One region of the Pseudomonas stagnisoli genome, then DNA from elsewhere that is predicted to be linked to it. Evidence: riboswitches for the same ligand, from Rfam matches in the RefSeq annotation. Region 1 holds a riboswitch; each other region holds the start of a gene.
The links. A riboswitch is a leader RNA that binds a small molecule or an ion and turns the genes downstream of it on or off. The one in region 1 is predicted to bind cobalamin.
Positions count from the first base shown of each region.

Region 2: linked by a shared signal. The riboswitch ahead of ACOAPY_RS18200 (energy-coupling factor ABC transporter permease) and the one ahead of cobG (precorrin-3B synthase) in region 1 are both predicted to bind cobalamin.
Region 3: linked by a shared signal. The riboswitch ahead of ACOAPY_RS03750 (TonB-dependent receptor domain-containing protein) and the one ahead of cobG (precorrin-3B synthase) in region 1 are both predicted to bind cobalamin.
Region 4: linked by a shared signal. The riboswitch ahead of cobW (cobalamin biosynthesis protein CobW) and the one ahead of cobG (precorrin-3B synthase) in region 1 are both predicted to bind cobalamin.

Region 1 covers NZ_CP184361.1:3,011,720-3,016,019, forward strand. The annotation lists gene ACOAPY_RS14535 (precorrin-2 C(20)-methyltransferase) at 1-336, opposite strand, end outside; gene ACOAPY_RS14540 (precorrin-8X methylmutase) at 336-962, opposite strand; gene cobG (precorrin-3B synthase) at 959-2,254, opposite strand; cobalamin riboswitch at 2,352-2,549, opposite strand; gene cbiE (precorrin-6y C5,15-methyltransferase (decarboxylating) subunit CbiE) at 2,732-3,934, shown strand; gene ACOAPY_RS14555 (cobalt-precorrin-6A reductase) at 3,931-4,300, shown strand, end outside.
Region 2 covers NZ_CP184361.1:3,766,856-3,771,155, forward strand. The annotation lists gene amn (AMP nucleosidase) at 1-78, opposite strand, end outside; gene ACOAPY_RS18195 (hypothetical protein) at 222-935, shown strand; gene ACOAPY_RS18200 (energy-coupling factor ABC transporter permease) at 997-1,677, opposite strand; cobalamin riboswitch at 1,718-1,916, opposite strand; gene ACOAPY_RS18205 (hypothetical protein) at 2,017-2,160, shown strand; gene ACOAPY_RS18210 (MFS transporter) at 2,278-3,432, shown strand; gene ACOAPY_RS18215 (YoaK family protein) at 3,502-4,167, shown strand; gene ACOAPY_RS18220 (acyl-CoA dehydrogenase family protein) at 4,169-4,300, opposite strand, start outside.
Region 3 covers NZ_CP184361.1:775,643-779,942, forward strand. The annotation lists gene ACOAPY_RS03740 (MFS transporter) at 1-330, shown strand, start outside; gene ACOAPY_RS03745 (helical backbone metal receptor) at 330-1,127, shown strand; gene ACOAPY_RS03750 (TonB-dependent receptor domain-containing protein) at 1,167-3,053, opposite strand; cobalamin riboswitch at 3,135-3,339, opposite strand; gene dxs (1-deoxy-D-xylulose-5-phosphate synthase) at 3,390-4,300, opposite strand, start outside.
Region 4 covers NZ_CP184361.1:1,665,580-1,669,879, reverse strand. The annotation lists gene ACOAPY_RS08085 (DNA-3-methyladenine glycosylase I) at 1-215, opposite strand, end outside; gene cobM (precorrin-4 C(11)-methyltransferase) at 262-1,011, opposite strand; gene ACOAPY_RS08075 (cobalamin biosynthesis protein) at 1,008-1,412, opposite strand; cobalamin riboswitch at 1,507-1,743, shown strand; gene cobW (cobalamin biosynthesis protein CobW) at 1,840-2,889, shown strand; gene cobN (cobaltochelatase subunit CobN) at 3,051-4,300, shown strand, end outside.

The DNA of each region.
Region 1 (4,300 bases):
GCCCTCGCAGATCACCGCCACATCGCGGCCGGCATCCAGCTCGGCGGCTATCTGCACGGCGCAGGTGTCGTAGAAGTCGGCGATCACATCCTCGTAGGTCAGCGGCGGCTCCAGCTTCTCGGTGGTCACCGGGTAGACCAGCGGCAGGCGACGCTGCGCAGTGGTGAGATGAGCCTCGATGATGCCGAAGGCGTTGCCGCCCTGGCCCTTGTTGGCCTTGGCCTTGGCCACGAAGTAGCCCACCACCGGCGCAGACTGCAGCAGGCGCAGAGCCTTGAGGGTAATCAGTTCCGGATCACCGGGGCCGACGCCGAGGCCGAGCAGACGTCCCTTCATCACTCCACCTCCGTGGCCAGGGCGTTCACCGCGGCAGCGGCCATGGCGCTGCCACCACGGCGCCCGCGCACGATGATGTAGGGCACGCCGCGGCTATCGGCAGCCAGCATGTCCTTGGACTCGGCCGCGCCGATAAAGCCCACCGGCATGCCCAAGATCAGCGCCGGCCTGGGCGCGCCGGCGTCGAGCATCTCCAGCAGGTAGAACAACGCGGTCGGTGCGTTGCCGATCACCACCACGCTGCCTTCCAGGTGCTCGCGCCAGTGTTCAAGAGCCACGGCAGAGCGGGTGTTGCCAAGCTCGCGGGCCAGCTGCGGCACGTCTGTATTGTGCAGCGTGCAGATCACCGGGTTGTTCGCCGGCAGGCGCGCGCGGGTGATGCCTTCGGCCACCATGCGCGCATCGCAGAGGATCGGCGCGCCCTTGGCCAGGGCGGCGCGGCCGGCGGCACCGGCACCGGGCGAGAAACGCAGGTCCTGCACCACATCGACCATCCCGCAGGCGTGGATCAAACGCACGGCGAGCTTTTCCAGGTCGACGGGGATCGCCGAGAGGTCGGCCTCGGCGCGGATGGTGGCGAAGGACTGGCGGTAGATCTCCTGACCATCGCGGATGTAATCGATCATTCGGGGCTTCCTGCGGCGAGGCGCTCGCCGGCTTGGTCGATATCGAGGGATTGCGCCAACAGGCGGCCGAACCCGGCCAGGCCCTGCTCGCGGCGATAGAGGTCGTAACGGCCGCCGGGCTGGGCCAGCAGCGTATAAGGCGCGATATGAGCGGCGGCGCAGCTGCGCGGGCAGCCGCTCAGGTGCACCTGGGCGATGTGCGCCGGGAGGCGCTCAGCCAGCTTGCGGGCATCGGCCTTGGTGTCCGCCTGGGCCCTGGCGCAGCCGGGCAAGCCGCTGCAGGCGAGCAGGCGGGCCAGCGGCGCGCGCGTTTCCAGCAGCAAGCCAAGGTCATGCAGGGCTTGGCCGACGAAGGCTCGACGGCTCCCAGGTATGTCCGGCAGCAGCAACCCCTGCCATGGCGTGAGACGCAGCTCACCACAGCCCTCGGAGTCAGCCAGTTCAGCCAGGGCACTCAATTGGTCGGCGTGTAGCCTCCCGAGCGGCACGCCGGCCAGCAGCATCACCCAGCCTGACTGCGCCTGCACATGCGCCCCCAGTGGCGGGCTGTCATAGCGCGGACGCCGCGGAGTGGCCCATGGCTGCTGAACAGACAATGGCAGGCGCGCCAGGAACTGCTCCACCGGCAGCTCAGCCAACAGCTGGCGCATCCGGGTATGCGCGCCGGCCAACTGCAGGAACAGCCGTAGCACGGCCTCCACCAGTCGCTCCGCCTGTGCCAGGGGAATCACGCCCAGCGCCGCATCGCGCGGGCAGCCCGCCAGGCCGAAGGCCAGGTGCGTGCCGCCAGGCAACGCGCTGAGCCACAGGTCGTGGGGATGGTCGAGCATGGCGAGGGCCTCGCCGCCGTCCAGCTGGAGGGCGAACTTGGCCGACAAGGCGTGAAACTCGGGCGTATTTTCCAGCAGCGCCAGCAGGCGGCCGGCCAGCGGGCGGGTATCGAGGTGCGCGCTGCGATCGCGCCCGGCCGCCGGACTGAGTAGCAGGTTGCGCACATCATCAGCATCCGGGTGGCGCGGGCCGAGGCCGGCGGCCAGCAGGTGCTGCACCAGCGGTTCATGATTCTCGTCGCGCACGCCGCGCAACTGCAGGTTGCTGCGGTTGGTCAGCTCCAGCACGCCACTGCCGCAGAGCCGCGCGGCCTCGGCCACGGCGCGGGCCTGCGCGCTGGTCAGCAGCCCACCGGGCAGCTTGACGCGGCAAATGCCGCCATCGCGCGCGGGCACGACACGCCATAACCCCGGGCAGGCCGAGGGACGCAACAAAGACGCGGCAGGAGCAACTGGCTGCATGCGGTCACCGACAACAAACGACGCGGCGACCGAACCGGAGGCATCACCCGGGCAGGGCGATTCCTTGGCATCGGTACACCCCGCCCGATGTTGGCACTCGCGACTGCGTCGTCGGCAGGTCTCCTGGCTGGCAGGTCATCATCGCGGCGCGGCCTTCCCGATTGCTCAGTGGCGTGTGTGCGGAGCGACTCGCTGCTTACAGTTGCGGGGGCAGCCATGGTTGGAGCCGGAGCTCACCCATGTTCCCTCTTAGGCCCGTAAGGAGCCACGATCTGCTGCGCGTCGGAAAAACTGCGTTGAAAGCGGCTTCGGAATGCTCATTTACCGTTCGTAAACTCCGCTTCCTCAGCCCCTTTCGCCTGGTTTTTCTCTAGCTCGCCAGATCGTGAACCGTCTCATGGGCACCGACGAAGGCGCTATTATGCCCGCTTTTTCCGGCGCAGGGCCAAGCCCGCGCGTCACCGCAAGGAGAGCTGCATGACGGCCTGGCTGACAGTGGTGGGCATTGGCGAAGACGGCTACGCCGGTCTGGGCAAGGCGGCGCGGCGCGCGTTGCTGGAGGCCGAGTGCATTGTCGGTGCGCCGCGCCAGCTCGACCTGCTGCCACCTTGCATCCGCGCCGCGCGCCTGACCTGGCCAAGCCCCTTCAGCCTGGAGCCGGTGTTGCAGCGGCGCGGCATGCCGACCTGCGTGCTGGCGAGCGGCGACCCCATGCTCTACGGCGTCGGCGCCAGCCTGGCGCGCCAGCTGGATGAAGGCGAGATGCTTGTGCTGCCGACGCCCTCCGCCTATTCGCTGGCCGCCGCGCGCCTGGGCTGGCCGCTGCAAGACATCACCCTGCTGTCGGTGGTCGCGCGCCCGCTGCCGGCCGTCGCCCGCCATCTGCACGACGGCCAGCGCCTGCTGATCCTGTGCAACGACGGCAGCAGCCCGAGCGCCCTCGCCGCTCTGCTGCGCGAGCGCGGCTTCGGCGCCAGCCGCCTGAGCGTACTGGAGCACCTGGGCGGCCCGCTGGAGCGGCGAATCGATGGCCTGGCAGATAGCTGGAACCTGGAGGAAGTGGCCGCACTCAATCTGCTGGCCGTCGAGTGCCGGGCCGATACCGGCGTGCAGCCGCTGCCACTGACGGTCGGCCTGCCCGACGATGCCTATCGCCACGACGGCCAGCTGACCAAGCGCGACGTGCGCGCCGTCACCCTGGCCCGCCTGGCACCCCGCCCCGGTGAGCTGCTGTGGGATGTCGGTGCTGGTTGCGGCTCGATCGGCATCGAATGGCTGCGCAGCCACCCACACTGCCGCGCCATTGCCATCGAAGCTGATGCCGGTCGCCAGCAGTTGATCGCTCATAACCGCGACGCTCTCGGCGCACCGCAGCTGCAACTGGTGGCCGGCGAGGCACCGCAGGCCCTGGGCGGGCTGGAAGCGCCCGACGCCATCTTTATCGGCGGCGGCGTCACCGTGCCCGGCATGCTGGAGCAGTGCTGGCAGGCGCTCAAGCCGGGCGGCAGGCTGATCGCCAATGCCGTGACCCTGCAGAGCGAGGCCGTGCTGGTGGCTTTTCGCGCACAGCACGGCGGCGAGCTGACCCGCATCGCCATCGCCCAGGCCCAGCCGTTGGGCGACTTCGATACCTGGCGCAGCGCACTGCCGATCACCCTGCTGCAGGTGCACAAACCGTGACCCGCGTGTTGCTGCTCGGCGGCGTCGGCGATGCCCTGCGCCTGGTGCGACGCCTGGGCCCCGAGCATCTTTACAGCCTGGCCGGGCTGGGCAAGGTGCCGGATGATCTGAGCTGCCGGGTGCGCGTCGGTGGATTTGGCGGTGCCGAAGGGTTGGCCGATTTCATTCGCACTGAAGGCTTCGACCTGCTGCTGGACGTCACTCACCCCTATGCCGCGCGGATCAGCGCCAATGCCGCTGCGGCCGCGCGCCTGGCCGGGGTACCCTGCTGGGCGCTGCGCCGGCCCGGCTGGCAGCCGCAGCCTGGCGACGACTGGCGCGAGGTAGCCGACTGGGCCGCACTGGTCTCGGCGCTGGCGCCCTTCC
Region 2 (4,300 bases), 760 kb from region 1:
GGCCTGGCGATGCAGGGCGGCGAGGCGATCGACGGCCTCCTCGGCGGTGGCGGCGACGATGAAATCGGTAGACGACATGACAGTCACGGGACAGCTTCCTGGCTTGGCAACGGCTCTATCTTGCGCCGTGCGGCAGTCGGCCCGCCAGCCCCGAGCACAACTGGCAAGCGCAGCCGGGCGCCAGCTTCTAGGCTTGGAGCTCGGATACCCCGGAGCTAAACATGCGCGCCCTGTCGATTCTCTGCCTGCTTGCCTGTACCGGCCCGACCCTGCTGGCCGCCGACCTCGACGGGCACTACCAGGGCACCCTCGACGAGCGCCCGGTGCAGTTGGTGCTGCGCAGCCAGGGACAGCAGGTGGAAGGCGAGTACATCGAGGACCAGCAGCGCTTTCGCCTCAGCGGCCACTTTGATGGCCAGGCCCTGCAGGCGCAGATCAGCGCCGCGGATTCCGGCCAGGTGCTGGCCAACATGAATGCTAACTACGCCAACGACATGCTCGCCGCCAGCCTGGCCGCGCGCGACCCACAGAGCGGCCAGACACTGCTGCGCGAGACGCTTTTCCAGCGGGTCGCCACGGTCCCGCCGCAAGCAAATCCGCGGCAGGACCCGGCGCTGGTCGGCACCTGGGTGTTCGAGCAGATGAGCAACAGTGAGGGCCTGGAGTATGCCTCGCTGACCACGGTCACCACCCTGCGCATTCGCGCTGACGGCAGCATCGAGCAATGGCGCCGCAGCGTGGCCGGCGGCAGCGAATGGAGCTACGACCGTCCGGGCGAGCTGCAGTACAGCGGACGCTGGCGCAGTGAGCAGGGCCTGCTCCTGGTGCAATTGAAAGGGACGAAGGATTTCCAGCCAGCGGCGCGCTATCGCTTCGACACGCCCTACCTGGTCACCGAGAGCAACACCGGCAGGATGGTCTGGCAGCGGCGCTGAGTCACGCACCCAGCGCCGGCGAGGGAGACGCCAGACCGCCAGGCGGTCCGGCGCGGCAGGGTCAGGCTGGCTGGTGCAGGCGCACGTTGAACAGCGGACCCTGGCTGTAGCGCGACAGGGCCTTGGCGGCGGCCAGCACACCCAGGTCGATCAGCGGCTCGAGCAGCACCACGCTCATGTAGGCCAGGCCGAAGCTGCCGACCGAAGCCAGGTTCTCGCTGGAGAAGCCGTGGCCGTAGAACGCCCAGAAGGCCACCCAGGCGACGATGCCACCCTGGTAGGCGGTGGACAGCGCCAGCGCCTGCGTGTAGCGAGTGTCCACATAAGCGGTACGCGCCGGGATGATGCGCTTGGCCAGCAGGTGGATGCCCCACAGCGGCAGCAGCAGGGTGGTGACGTTCATACCGTACTGCGGCAGGTCGAACTGAGCGAAGAACAGGCCCTGGATCAGCAACCCGGCGGCCAGGCCGATGGCCGCCGCCCCCGCGCCGAACAGCAGCAGCAGGGTCGAGCCGAGGATCAGGTGGACTTCCGAGACACCCACCGGGTGATGCGGCAGTACCTCGAAGAAGCCGAACACCAGAACGGTGGTGATCAGGCTGCGCAGCGCCAGGGCCAGGGCCCCGCCGTTGTCGCGAATACTGTCACGGGCCAGCTTGACGGTCAGGCCCAGGCCGGCAACGGCCGTGGCATAGCTGAGGAAGATCTTGGCGCCTTCGACGACACCCGGTTCGATATGCATATGAATTCCTTTCCCGCGCCCACCGCGCGGTGATCTGGAGGTGGTTGGAGGTGCGATGGCAGGTCTCCTGGCTCGCGGCTCGGCGCTCCGCCCGCCTTCCCGACCCGAGGGTCAGTGGCATGTGGGCTTCGCTCGCCGCTTACAGTTGCGGGGGCAGCCAGGGCATTGGCGACATGCGCCGCACCCTGTTCCCTTTTCATCCGCCCATGAGGGGCGGAACCATCGGCGGCCACCTTAACGTCATGCGCCGGCAAAAGACAGCCCGTCCGCCACGCATTGACCCCGGCCAGGCCGCGCCCTAGACTTCGCGCCCCGCCGATTCCAGCGAAAACGCCTGCAATGTCGTCGTCTGCCCACCTGCCCTGTTCCGCCCAGCCCGACCCACGGCTGCTGGCGCGCATCTGGCCGCGTGATGCGCTGCAACGTCGTCGCCGCAGCGTGCTGTTCGCCTTCACCTTCTCGCCTCCCGCCGCCCACCGCTGAGTCACGCAGGCCCCGCGCCGCGACTCCCCCGCGCCCTTGTCAGCTGTCCCGCCTCCCGGCGTGGACAACCTTCGCTTTATTGGCCGCGCCCGGGCCACAAACGGGCTGGAGAGCAACATGAACCCTCGCTATCTGCTCGGCGTGCTGATCTTCGCCGTGTCCGTGGTCGGCCTGAGCATGGGCGCCACCCTGCCGCTGGTGGCCCTGCGCCTGCATGAGGCCGGCGCCGGCAGCCTGGCCATCGGCGCGCTGTCGGCCATGCCGGCGGCCGGGATGATCCTCGGCGCCCTGCTGGTCGGCCGCCTGTGCCGCCATTTCAGCGGCCGCCAGCTGTACCTCGCCTGCTTCGCGCTGTGCCTGCTGGCCAGCGCCGCCCTGCTACTGCCCGAGCCGAGCCTGCCGCTGCTGGCCAGCGCGCGCCTGCTGCTCGGCGTCGGCATGGGCGTGCTGGTGATCCTCGGCGAATCCTGGGTCAACGAGCTGTGCGACGAGCGCAAGCGCGGCCAGACCGTCGCGCTTTACGCCGCCTGCTTCACCGGCTGCCAGCTGGGCGGACCGGCGATGATCAGCCTGTTCGGTACCGCCAGTGCCTGGCCGGTGCTGCTGGTGGTGGCGGCCAATCTGGTGGCCTTGGCACTGGTCTGGCACAGCCTGCCGGCGGGCTGGTCGGAAACTGCCGAAGAGGCGCCGCGGCGCTTCTCCCTGGTCGGCTTCGTCCGCGTCGCCCCGGCGCTGTGCCTGGGCGTACTGTTCTTCGCCTTCTTCGATGCGGTGGTGTTGTCGCTATTCCCCGTGTATGCCAGCGGGCACGGCTGGGCGGTCGGTGTGGCGGCGCTGATGGCCAGCGTAATCCTCGGCGGCGACATGCTTTGCCAAGTGCCATTGGGCTGTCTCTCCGACCGCGTCGAGCGACGCGCCCTGCACCTGGCCTGCGGCCTGGTGACCCTGGGCATCGGTCTGGCGCTGCCCTGGCTGATCGAGCAGCGCGAACTGCTGTGGCCGGCCCTGACAGTCCTCGGCGCCGCCGCCGGCGGCATCTACACCCTGGCCCTGGTGCTGATCGGCCAGCATTTCCGCGGCCCCGACCTGGTCACCGCCAACGCCTGCGTCGGCATGCTGTGGGGCGTCGGCAGCCTGCTCGGCCCGCTGCTCAGCGGCGCGCTGATGGGTATCGGTCCACAAGGCCTGCCCCTGGCCCTGTGCCTGGCGGCCAGTCTGTTCGTGGTGGCGGCCCTCGGCGCCCTGCCGCTGACGCGGCGGGTGTTCTCCTAAGGATGAATGGCGCGCCGGCAGCGATTGCGGCATAACAGCAGGCAACGACACGCCGGGGGACGTCTCGCCATGATCAATCAACTACCACGCTGGGTGGAGATCGGCGGCTTCTGCCTGGCGCTGATCGCCGGCAGCGTGAATGCCATCGCGCTGCTCGGGTTCAACCACCAGGGTGTCTCGCATCTGTCCGGCAGCTCCAGTCTGCTCGGCGTGGAGCTGGCCCAGGGTGACACCGGCGCAGCCCTGCACCTGCTGCTGATCCTGCTCAGCTTCGTGCTCGGCGCCGCCATCAGCGGCTGTGTGATCGGCCACCAGTCGCTCAAGCTCGGCCGGCGCTACGGCGTGGCGCTGCTGGCGGAAAGCCTGGCCCTGCTGCTGGCGATGCTGATGCTGGAGCGCGGCAGCGACTTCGGCCATTACCTGGCCTCGGCCGCCTGCGGCCTGCAGAACGCGATGACCAGCACCTACAGCGGCGCCGTGGTGCGCACCACCCATGTCACCGGGCTGTTCACCGACCTCGGCATCATGCTCGGCCTCAAGCTGCGCGGGCAGCCGGCGGACCGTCGGCGCATCCTGCTGTACCTGATCCTGATCGCCGGCTTCATCGGCGGCGGCGTGCTCGGAGCGTTCGGCTATGCCCACTGGCACTACCGTGCGCTGCTCGGCGCCAGCGCCCTGGCTGCCAGCCTGGCGCTGATCTACCTGGCCTACTGGCGGCGCCAGCAGCGCACCTGACTCAGGCCAGGTGCGGCGTGCTGCGCGCCAGCAGCGCCTCGACATCGACGCCGCGCGGCAGGGTGCCGTAAACCCGGCCACGGCCCTCCAGGCGGCTGGCGATAAAGGCATCGCTCACCGTGCTGTTGCCGGC
Region 3 (4,300 bases), 2.1 Mb from region 1:
CTGTTCGGTGGCAGTCAGGCGCTGGGCAGCGTGCTGGAGATGCCTCTGTTCATCGCCGGCGTGGCTTCCATGTTCGTCAGCCTGCCGCTGTTTTCCGCCTACAAGCGCGCGCTGATCGCCACCCAGGCTGCGCTGGATGGCGAGCATGAGCGCGAGGCCTGGCTGGCGCTGGCGGTGCAGCGGCGCAAGGCCTTCCTGGGGGCTGGCCTGCCGGCCTGGATCGCTGCCATCGCCCTGTTCAGTGGGCTCAATGCCGTCGCGCTGATCCTGCTGTCCCTGAGCAGCGTGGTGCTGCTCTGTCTGTACCGCATCCCTCGCCAGTTGGGTTGATGCGCGCACTGCTGGCCGCCTGCCTGCTTGCCCTCAGCCCGGCGCTGACGGCGGCCGAACGGGTGGTCAGCCTGGCTCCCTCGATGTCGGAAATCATGCTGGAGCTGGGCGCCGAGCGGCGCCTGGTTGGCCTCCTTGATGGCGGCCCGCGTCCGCCCGAGCTGGCGGGCGTGCCGTCGGTGGGGCGCTATGGCCAGGTCGAGCTGGAGACCCTGTTGGCGCTCAAGCCGGATCTGCTGCTGCTCTGGCCTGGGAGCGTGCCCGAGGCCCAGCAGGCACAGCTGCGCTCCTTTGGTATGCCGTTGTATGTCGGTGAGCCTCATGATCTGCAGGCGCTGGCCGAGCAGTTCGTCGAAGTGGGCCGGCTGGTCGGTGCCGAGGCCCGTGGGCGCGAGCTGCGTGACCGCTTCACCATGCGCCTGGCCGAGCTGCAGCAGCGCTATCGCCGTGACCCGCCGTTGGCGGTGTTCTATCAGGTGTGGAACGAGCCCCTGTACACCCTGGGCGGGCGGCAGATCGTCAGCGACGCGTTGCGGGTGTGTGGCGCGCGCAACGTGTTCGCCGATCTGCAGTTGCCCGCACCCCAGGTCAATGTCGAGGCGGTGCTGGGGCGCGCGCCCGAGGTGATTCTTGGCGGCAGCGATGCCGAACTGCAGCGCTGGCAAGCCTGGCCGCAGTTGCCGGCGGTGCGTCTGGGGCAGCTGTGGTCGGTCCCGGACAAGGGCCTGGAACGCCCCAGCTTCCAGATGCTGGCGGCCACCGAGCAGCTCTGCGAGCTGCTGGCCAAGGCCCGTTGAGGCATTAAGCAACAAGGCCCCTCGCGGGGCCTTGTGCGTTTACAGCCTGGGCGTCCAGACGAACCCGAGCAGTGCCGTGCGGCCTTCCTGGCGGTAGCCGTAGCGTTCGCCCTCGTGCTCGTACAGGGCGCGCTGGTAGTCCTTGTCCAGCAGGTTGTCGATCTTCGCCTCCAGCTTCAGCTCGTCACTGGCCTGCCAGCTGCCACGCAGACCGAGCAGGCCGTAGCCGCCCAGCTCGTACTGGTTGTTCGGATCGTCGTAGCTGCTGCTGGCCAGTTGCCAGGTGGCGCCGACGGCGAATTCGCCGAAGCTGCGGTCCAGGTCCAGGCTCAGGGTGCGACGGGCTCGGCGGTTGAGGGTGTGGCCGCTGTCACGGTCGCGCGGGTCGACGAACGCGATGCCGAGCTGCCCCTGCCAGCCGAACAGTTCCTGCTGCAGGTTGGCCTCGAAACCGTGGATACGGGCTTTGGCAATGTTCTGCGGGATGAAGTCCTGATCGTTGGCGATCGCGTCTTCGATATCGGTGCGGTACAGCGAGGCCTCCAGGCGAGTGCGTTCGGCCAGTTGGCTGCGCCACTGCAGCTCATAGCTCTTCGAATGCTCGGGCTTGAGGTCTGGGTTGCTGTAGTCGGGGTAGTAGAGGTCGTTGAAAGTCGGTGCGCGGAAGCCCTCGCTGTACGACAGCACCAGATCGTTGGTGGCGTTCAGTGGCAGGGTCAGGGCGCCGCTCCAGGTGTTTTCGCTGCCGAACTGTTCGTTCTTGTCGTGGCGCATGCCCACTTCGGTGGAAAAGCCCTCGCCGTCATAGCGGTGCTGGATGAAGGCAGCCTGGTTCCAGCGTTGCTGCTCGGCGAACGCGGTGTTGCTGTTGAGCTGATCCTCGTACCAGTCGGCGCCCAGCAACAGGCTGTGGCGGTCGCTCAGGGTCAGGGTGTTGAGCCAGTTGAGCGAGTCGCGGTAGGTATTGAACACGCCGCGCTCGTCACTGAGCTTGTCCAGGCTTTCCTCGCGGTTCTCGCTGTGACCGACTTCCAGGCGGCTGCTCCACAGGTCATTGATCTGCGCGTCCAGGTAACTGGAAACGCTGCTGAGGGTGAAGTCGCTGTAGGGCTCCTGGCCGACCGACTCGAAGGTGGTCATGTCGTAACGGCCGAAGGGATTGTCGAACTCGGTGCGGCCGCGCTGGTCGAGGACGTTGACGCCGGCTTCCAGGCTGTCGCTGAAGCTGTGGCTGAGGCTCAGGCTGAAGGCCTTGTTGCGATAACCGTCGTGATCCTGGTCGGAGTCGTAGGAAGGGCCGGTGCGGTCGATGCCGTCGGTTTCGTCGAGGCTGCCGGCCAGGCTGAAACGAGTCTGCGCGTCGCCGCCGGAGATGCCGGCACTGCGGCGCCAGCTGGCATTGCTGCCGTAGCCCATGCGCACGAAGGGTTGCAGGCCTTCACCGGCGCTGCGGCGGGTAAAGATCTGCACCACGCCACCAATGGCGTCGGCGCCGTACACCGCCGAACGCGGGCCGCGCAGCACTTCGACACGTTCGATCTGGTCGACATTGAGGTACTGCAGGCTGCTGTCGCCGGAGCTGGCCGACGCGATGCGCATGCCATCCACCAGCACCAGGCTCTGTGCCGACTTGGTGCCGCGGATGTACAGGCTGGTCAGGCTGCCGGCGCCATTGTCGGTCACCTGCACGCCGGGCACGCGGCGCAGCAGGTCGCTGACCGATGCCGGCTGCAGGCGCTCGATGTCGGCGCGGGTGAACACGGTGCTCGTCGCGCTGCTGGCTTCGCGTTGCTGCACGTCGCGGTTGGCGCTGATCAGCGTCTCTGGCAGCTTGAGCGCGGCGTCCTGGCTGGCGGCCAGCACGGCACCGGCAGGCAGCAGGGCCAGGCTCAGGGCCGAGAGGGGCAGGGTGTGGGACAGTTTCATCGGGGTTCCTCAAAGACAAAGACTTCGAGGAGGGCAGAAAGCAGGCGCGTGGCGGCACCTGACGGTGCGGCCCTCCGCAACACCAGTCGAATCCTCCAGGCCGGTCTCCGGGCTCTCGATTCCACTCCGCGCGCCTTCCCGGTTGACCCGGTGGCTGTTGCGCGGACCTGCAGCAGGGCTGCGATCGATTACCGTTGCGGGGGCAGCGCCGGGATTGCTCATGGAGCGCACCGGCTTCCCGATTATCGCCGGCATTGACCGGCGCACCTGATGGATAACAAAACGCCGCGCACCTTAGTGCACGGCGTGTTGAAGCTCAAGCAAGTTTAGCGTGGCTCAGCTTGAACTTTGCTCAAGTTGCTGCAGGCGGCGACGGACGGCCGCTTCGATGCCGGCCTGGTCCAGGCCGCACTCGGCGAGCATCTGCGCCGGCTTGGCGTGCTCTACGTAGTAATCGGGCAGGCCCAGGTGCAGCAGTGGCTTGACCTGGTTCTCGGCGGCGAGGAACTCGCTGACCGCGCTGCCGGCGCCGCCCATCACGGCGTTTTCCTCGATGGTCACCAGCAGATCGTGACTGGCCGCCAGTTCGCGCAGCAGGGCTTCGTCCAGGGGTTTTACGAAGCGCATATCGACCACCGTGGCATCCAGGCTCTCGCCCACGCGCAGGGCCTCGGCCAGCTGCACACCGAAGACCAGCAGGGCCACGCCCCGGCCCTGGCGGCGCACCACGGCCTTGCCGATCTCCACACCTGTCAAGGCCGGATCGATGGGCGCGTTGGGACCGCTGCCTCGCGGATAGCGCACGGCTGCCGGGCCCTGGAAGTGGTAGCCGGTGGTCAGTAGCTGGCGCAGCTCGTTCTCGTCGCTGGGGGTGGCGATGAGCATGCCGGGGATGCAGCGCAGGTAGGAAATGTCGAAGCTGCCGGCGTGGGTCGGACCGTCTTCGCCAACCAGGCCGGCACGGTCGATGGCGAACAGCACGTCGAGGTTCTGCACCGCCACGTCGTGGATCAACTGGTCGTAGGCGCGCTGCAGGAAGGTGGAGTAGATCGCCACCACCGGCTTGGCGCCGTCGCAGGCCATGCCGGCGGCCAGGGTCACCGCATGCTGCTCGGCGATGGCCACGTCGAAGTAGCGCTCGGGGAAGCGCTCGCTGAAGGCCACCAGGTCCGAGCCTTCCTTCATCGCCGGGGTGATGCCGACCAGGCGCGGGTCTGCGGCCGCCATATCGCACAGCCACTGGCCGA
Region 4 (4,300 bases), 1.3 Mb from region 1:
AAGAACACCTGCTCGAAGGCCGGCCACTTGGCGTCGACCAGGCTGTGTTTGAGCCCGGCGCGGAACACCCGCAGCGCCAGCAGCGACAGGTAGCGATCATCACTCAGCGCACGCAGCTCGGCGTCGGAGCGGGGCTGCGGCAGACGCGCCTCCAGCGCGGCGGCCGAGCCGAAGCGGTTGAGGCAGTATTCGTGGAGCCATTGATAGTCACGCATGCTTGATCTCCCTTGCAGCCGCGAAGGTTGCCCGACGCACGCGGGCTCAGTCCAGGCGATAGAGGTGGCGCGTTGCCTCGGCATACAGCGCCGACTGGGCGAAATCGTCCGTGGCCAGGACCCGCCCGACCAGAATCAGCGCGGTGCGGCGAAAGCCCTTCACCGCCACTCGCGCCTCGATGTCCGCCAGGGTGCCGCGTACCCAGTCCTGGTCGGGCCAGCTGGCGCGGTGCACCACGGCGATCGGGCAATCGGCGCCGTAGTAAGGCAACAGCTCGTCGACGATGCGCGGCAAGTGCTGCACGCCGAGGTGGATGGCCAGGGTTGCGCGATGGCTGGCCAGGGCGCCCAGCTCCTCCCCAGCCGGCATCGGCGAGTTGTGCCCGTAGCGGGTGAGGATCACTGTTTGCGCCACCTCCGGCAGGGTCAGCTCGACCTCCAGCAGCGCTGCGCAGGCAGCGGTCGCGGTTACCCCGGGGATGATCTCGAAGGGGATATTCCGCGCACGCAGCTCGCGGATCTGCTCGCCAATCGCGCCATACAGCGAGGGGTCGCCGGAATGCACGCGGGCCACGTCCTGGCCCAGGGCATGGGCCTCGGCCAGCAGGGCGACGATTTGCGACAGGTGCAGTTCGGCGGTATTCACCACCCGCTCGGCGCGGTGGCCGTCGAGCAGCGCCGCCGGCACCAGCGAACCGGCATAGAGGATCACCGGGCAGCTGCGGATCAGGCGCTGGCCCTTGACGGTGATCAGCTCGGGGTCGCCGGGGCCGGCGCCAATGAAATAGACGGTCATGCACAGGGCTCCGAATCGATGCGCGCCAGGGCGCAGGTGGCATTGGCGCTGCGCAGGCGCGGGCCGAGCAGCTGCGCCCGCCCATGGCGCGCGGCGGCGGCCAGGGCGCTGGGCTCGGCCACCGCCGGGCTGCCGGCCACTTGCTGGGTGAGCGGGTTGACCTCGGCCTGCCCGGCGAATGCCTGCAGTGCCTCGGCCGCTACATGTTCCAGCGGCAGCCCCAGGCGCTCTGCCAAAGTCTGCAAACTAGGCTCACCACGCTTGTGCGCGCTGCTGGCCAGCCCGACCAGTTCGTCCAGCTGTCGGCCATGGGCGGCCAGGCACTGCAGCAGCAGCACCTGCAGTTCGTCCACCGGACAACCGCGCCGGCAGCCGAACCCGGCGATCAGGCGAATCGGCATGGGTACCCCCGCTGCGAGCCAAAAGGCCGCGTAGCTCAGCACGCGCGCCGATGCGGGTCAACCGCGCGGTTGACCGCTTCCCGGCCGCTGCGTAGCCTTGCGCCCTTTCCGAGGTTCTTCTTCGCCCGGCGAAGAAGCTAAGAGGGAACAGGGTCGATGCCCTGGCTGCCCCCGCAACTGTGAACGGATGACGTCCTTCGACATGCCACTGCCCTCAGGGGTGGGAAGGCGAAGGATCGAGCCCGAGCCCCCTATGATCTCGCCAGAGATCGCAGGAGGCTTTCGGCCTCACGCCGTGAGCCAGGAGACCTGCCTCGTGAAAGTGTTCGACAACCGGGCGGGGTGATCCGGTGGTGTTCGGCCCTCGCTCGCCTGCGGGAGCCCCGCCCTGCCCGTCCGTCCATTTTCCCGACGCAGCAGGGCCGCCATGCACACTCTCGCCAAACTCCCCGTCACCATCGTCACCGGTTTTCTCGGTGCCGGCAAAACCACCCTGCTGCGTCATCTGCTGAGCCACGCGGGCGGCCGGCGCATCGCAGTGATCGTCAACGAGTTCGGCGAGCTGGGTATCGACGGCGCCATCCTCAAGCAATGCTCCATCGGCTGCAGCGAGGAAGAGGCCGAAGGTCGCATCTTCGAGCTGGCCAACGGCTGCCTGTGCTGCACCGTGCAGGAAGAGTTCTTCCCGGTGATGCGCGAGCTGGTGGCACGCCGCGGCGAGCTCGACCATATCCTCATCGAAACCAGCGGTCTGGCGCTGCCCAAGCCGCTGGTACAGGCCTTCAACTGGCCGGAGATCCGCACCGCCTGCACCGTGGATGCGGTGATCACCGTGGTCGACAGCCCGGCCGTGGCCGCCGGCACCTTCGCCGCCTTCCCCGAGCAGGTGGACGCCCAGCGCAAGCAGGACCCGAACCTGGACCACGAGTCGCCGCTGCACGAGCTGTTCGCCGACCAGCTGGCCAGCGCTGACCTGGTGCTGCTGAACAAGACCGACCTGCTGGATGCCGATGCGCTGGCTGCCGTGCGCGCCGAAGTGGCCGAGGAGCTGCCGCCAGCAGTCAAGGTGGTCGAGGCCCAGGGCGGCGAGCTGCCGCTGGAGGTGCTGCTCGGCCTGAACTGCGAGACCGAGCTGCATATCGACAGCCGGCGCACCCACCACGACGAGGAAGACGAGGACCACGACCACGACGAGTTCGACGCCTTCGACGTCGTGCTGCCGGAAGCCGAGGAAGCGCGTCTGCTGGCCGCCCTGAAGGAGGCCGTGGCCAGGCACGGCATCCTGCGCGTCAAGGGCTTCGCCGCCATCCCCGGCAAGGCCATGCGCCTGCTGGTCCAGGGCGTCGGCCAGCGCTTCGACCGCCACTTCGACCGCGCCTGGGGCGCCGACGAGGCGAGGCAAACGCGCCTGGTGCTGATCGGCCAGGACCTCGACCGTGCCGCCATCGAGGCGGAGTTGAAGGCCGTGCTGGCGTGATGAGCGCGAGTCGGCTGTGGCTCCCTCACCCCCGGCCCCTCTCCCGAGGGGAGAGGGGAGCAAAGCCATGCTCAACTGAAAATCTGGCGCAGCACCGACTCCCTCTCCCCCCGGGAGAGGGCTGGGGTGAGGGCCTCCCAGGCCACTCGGAGCCCTGACTCATGCACCTGCTCCGCGCCCAGGCCGGCGTCACCCTGCCGGCCGACAGCATCGCCGACCTCGGCCAGACCCCGGCCGAGCTGGTGATCCTTTGCACCGGTGACTCGCACCTCTCCTTGCTGGCCGAGGTCGCACGCGAGCTGCCCGCGGATTTCCCCAGCCTGCGCCTGGCCAGCCCGGCGCAGCTGCCCAACCATGCTTCGGTGGATTTCTACGTCGAGCAGGTGCTGCGCCACGCCAAGGTCATCCTGATCTCGGTGCACGGCGGCGTCAGCTACTGGCGCTACGGCATCGAACGTGTGGTCGAGCTGGGCCGCCTGGGCGCCACCATTATCCTGGTGCCGGGCGACGACCGCGCCGATCCCGAGCTGAGCGAACTGAGCAACGTGGCAAGCGAGGACAGCCAGCGCCTGTGGCAGTACCTGCGCCAGGGCGGTGCGGACAATGCCCGCCATCTGCTGCACTGCATCGCCAGCCGCTGGCTGCAGCGCGACTACCCCTGGATCGAGCCGCGCGCCCTGCCGCGCACGCTGATCCATCACCCGCGCCATGCTGAGACAACCCTGGATCACTGGCGCGCCGACTGGCAACCCGGCCGGCCGGTGGCGGCGCTGCTGTTCTACCGCGCCCAGGTACAGGCCGGGAACACGGCCTTCGTCGACATCTTCTGCCAGCGCCTGCAGGCCCAGGGTCTCAACCCGCTGCCGATAGCCGTAGCCAGCCTCAAGGAAGCCGAATGCCTGGCGCAGGTCGAAGCCTGGCTGGATGAGACCAACGCGGCGGTGATCCTCAACACCACCGGCTTCGCCCAATCCAACCCGGAGTCGCCACAAGCGCGGCCGTTCCGCCGCGATGTACCGGTGCTGCAGGCGCTCTGCGCCCTGGACAGCGAAGAGCAGTGGCAGGCCAGTGCCCAGGGCCTGGGCCCGCGCGACCTGGCCATGCATATCGCCCTGCCCGAGCTGGATGGCCGCCTGATCACCCGGCCGATTACCTTCAAGGGCGTGGCAGCGCGCAGCGAGCGCAGCCAGAGCGACGTGGTGCGCTACCGCCCACACCTGCCGGGCATGGACTTCGTCGCCGAACTGGCACGACGCTGGACCCAGCTCGCAGCCAAGGCCAACGCCGAAAAGCGCGTCGCCCTGATCCTGGCCAACTACCCAACCCGCGACGGCCGCATCGGCAACGGCGTCGGCCTGGACACCCCGGCCGCTGCGCTGAATATCCTACGCGCCCTGCAGCAGCAGGGTTA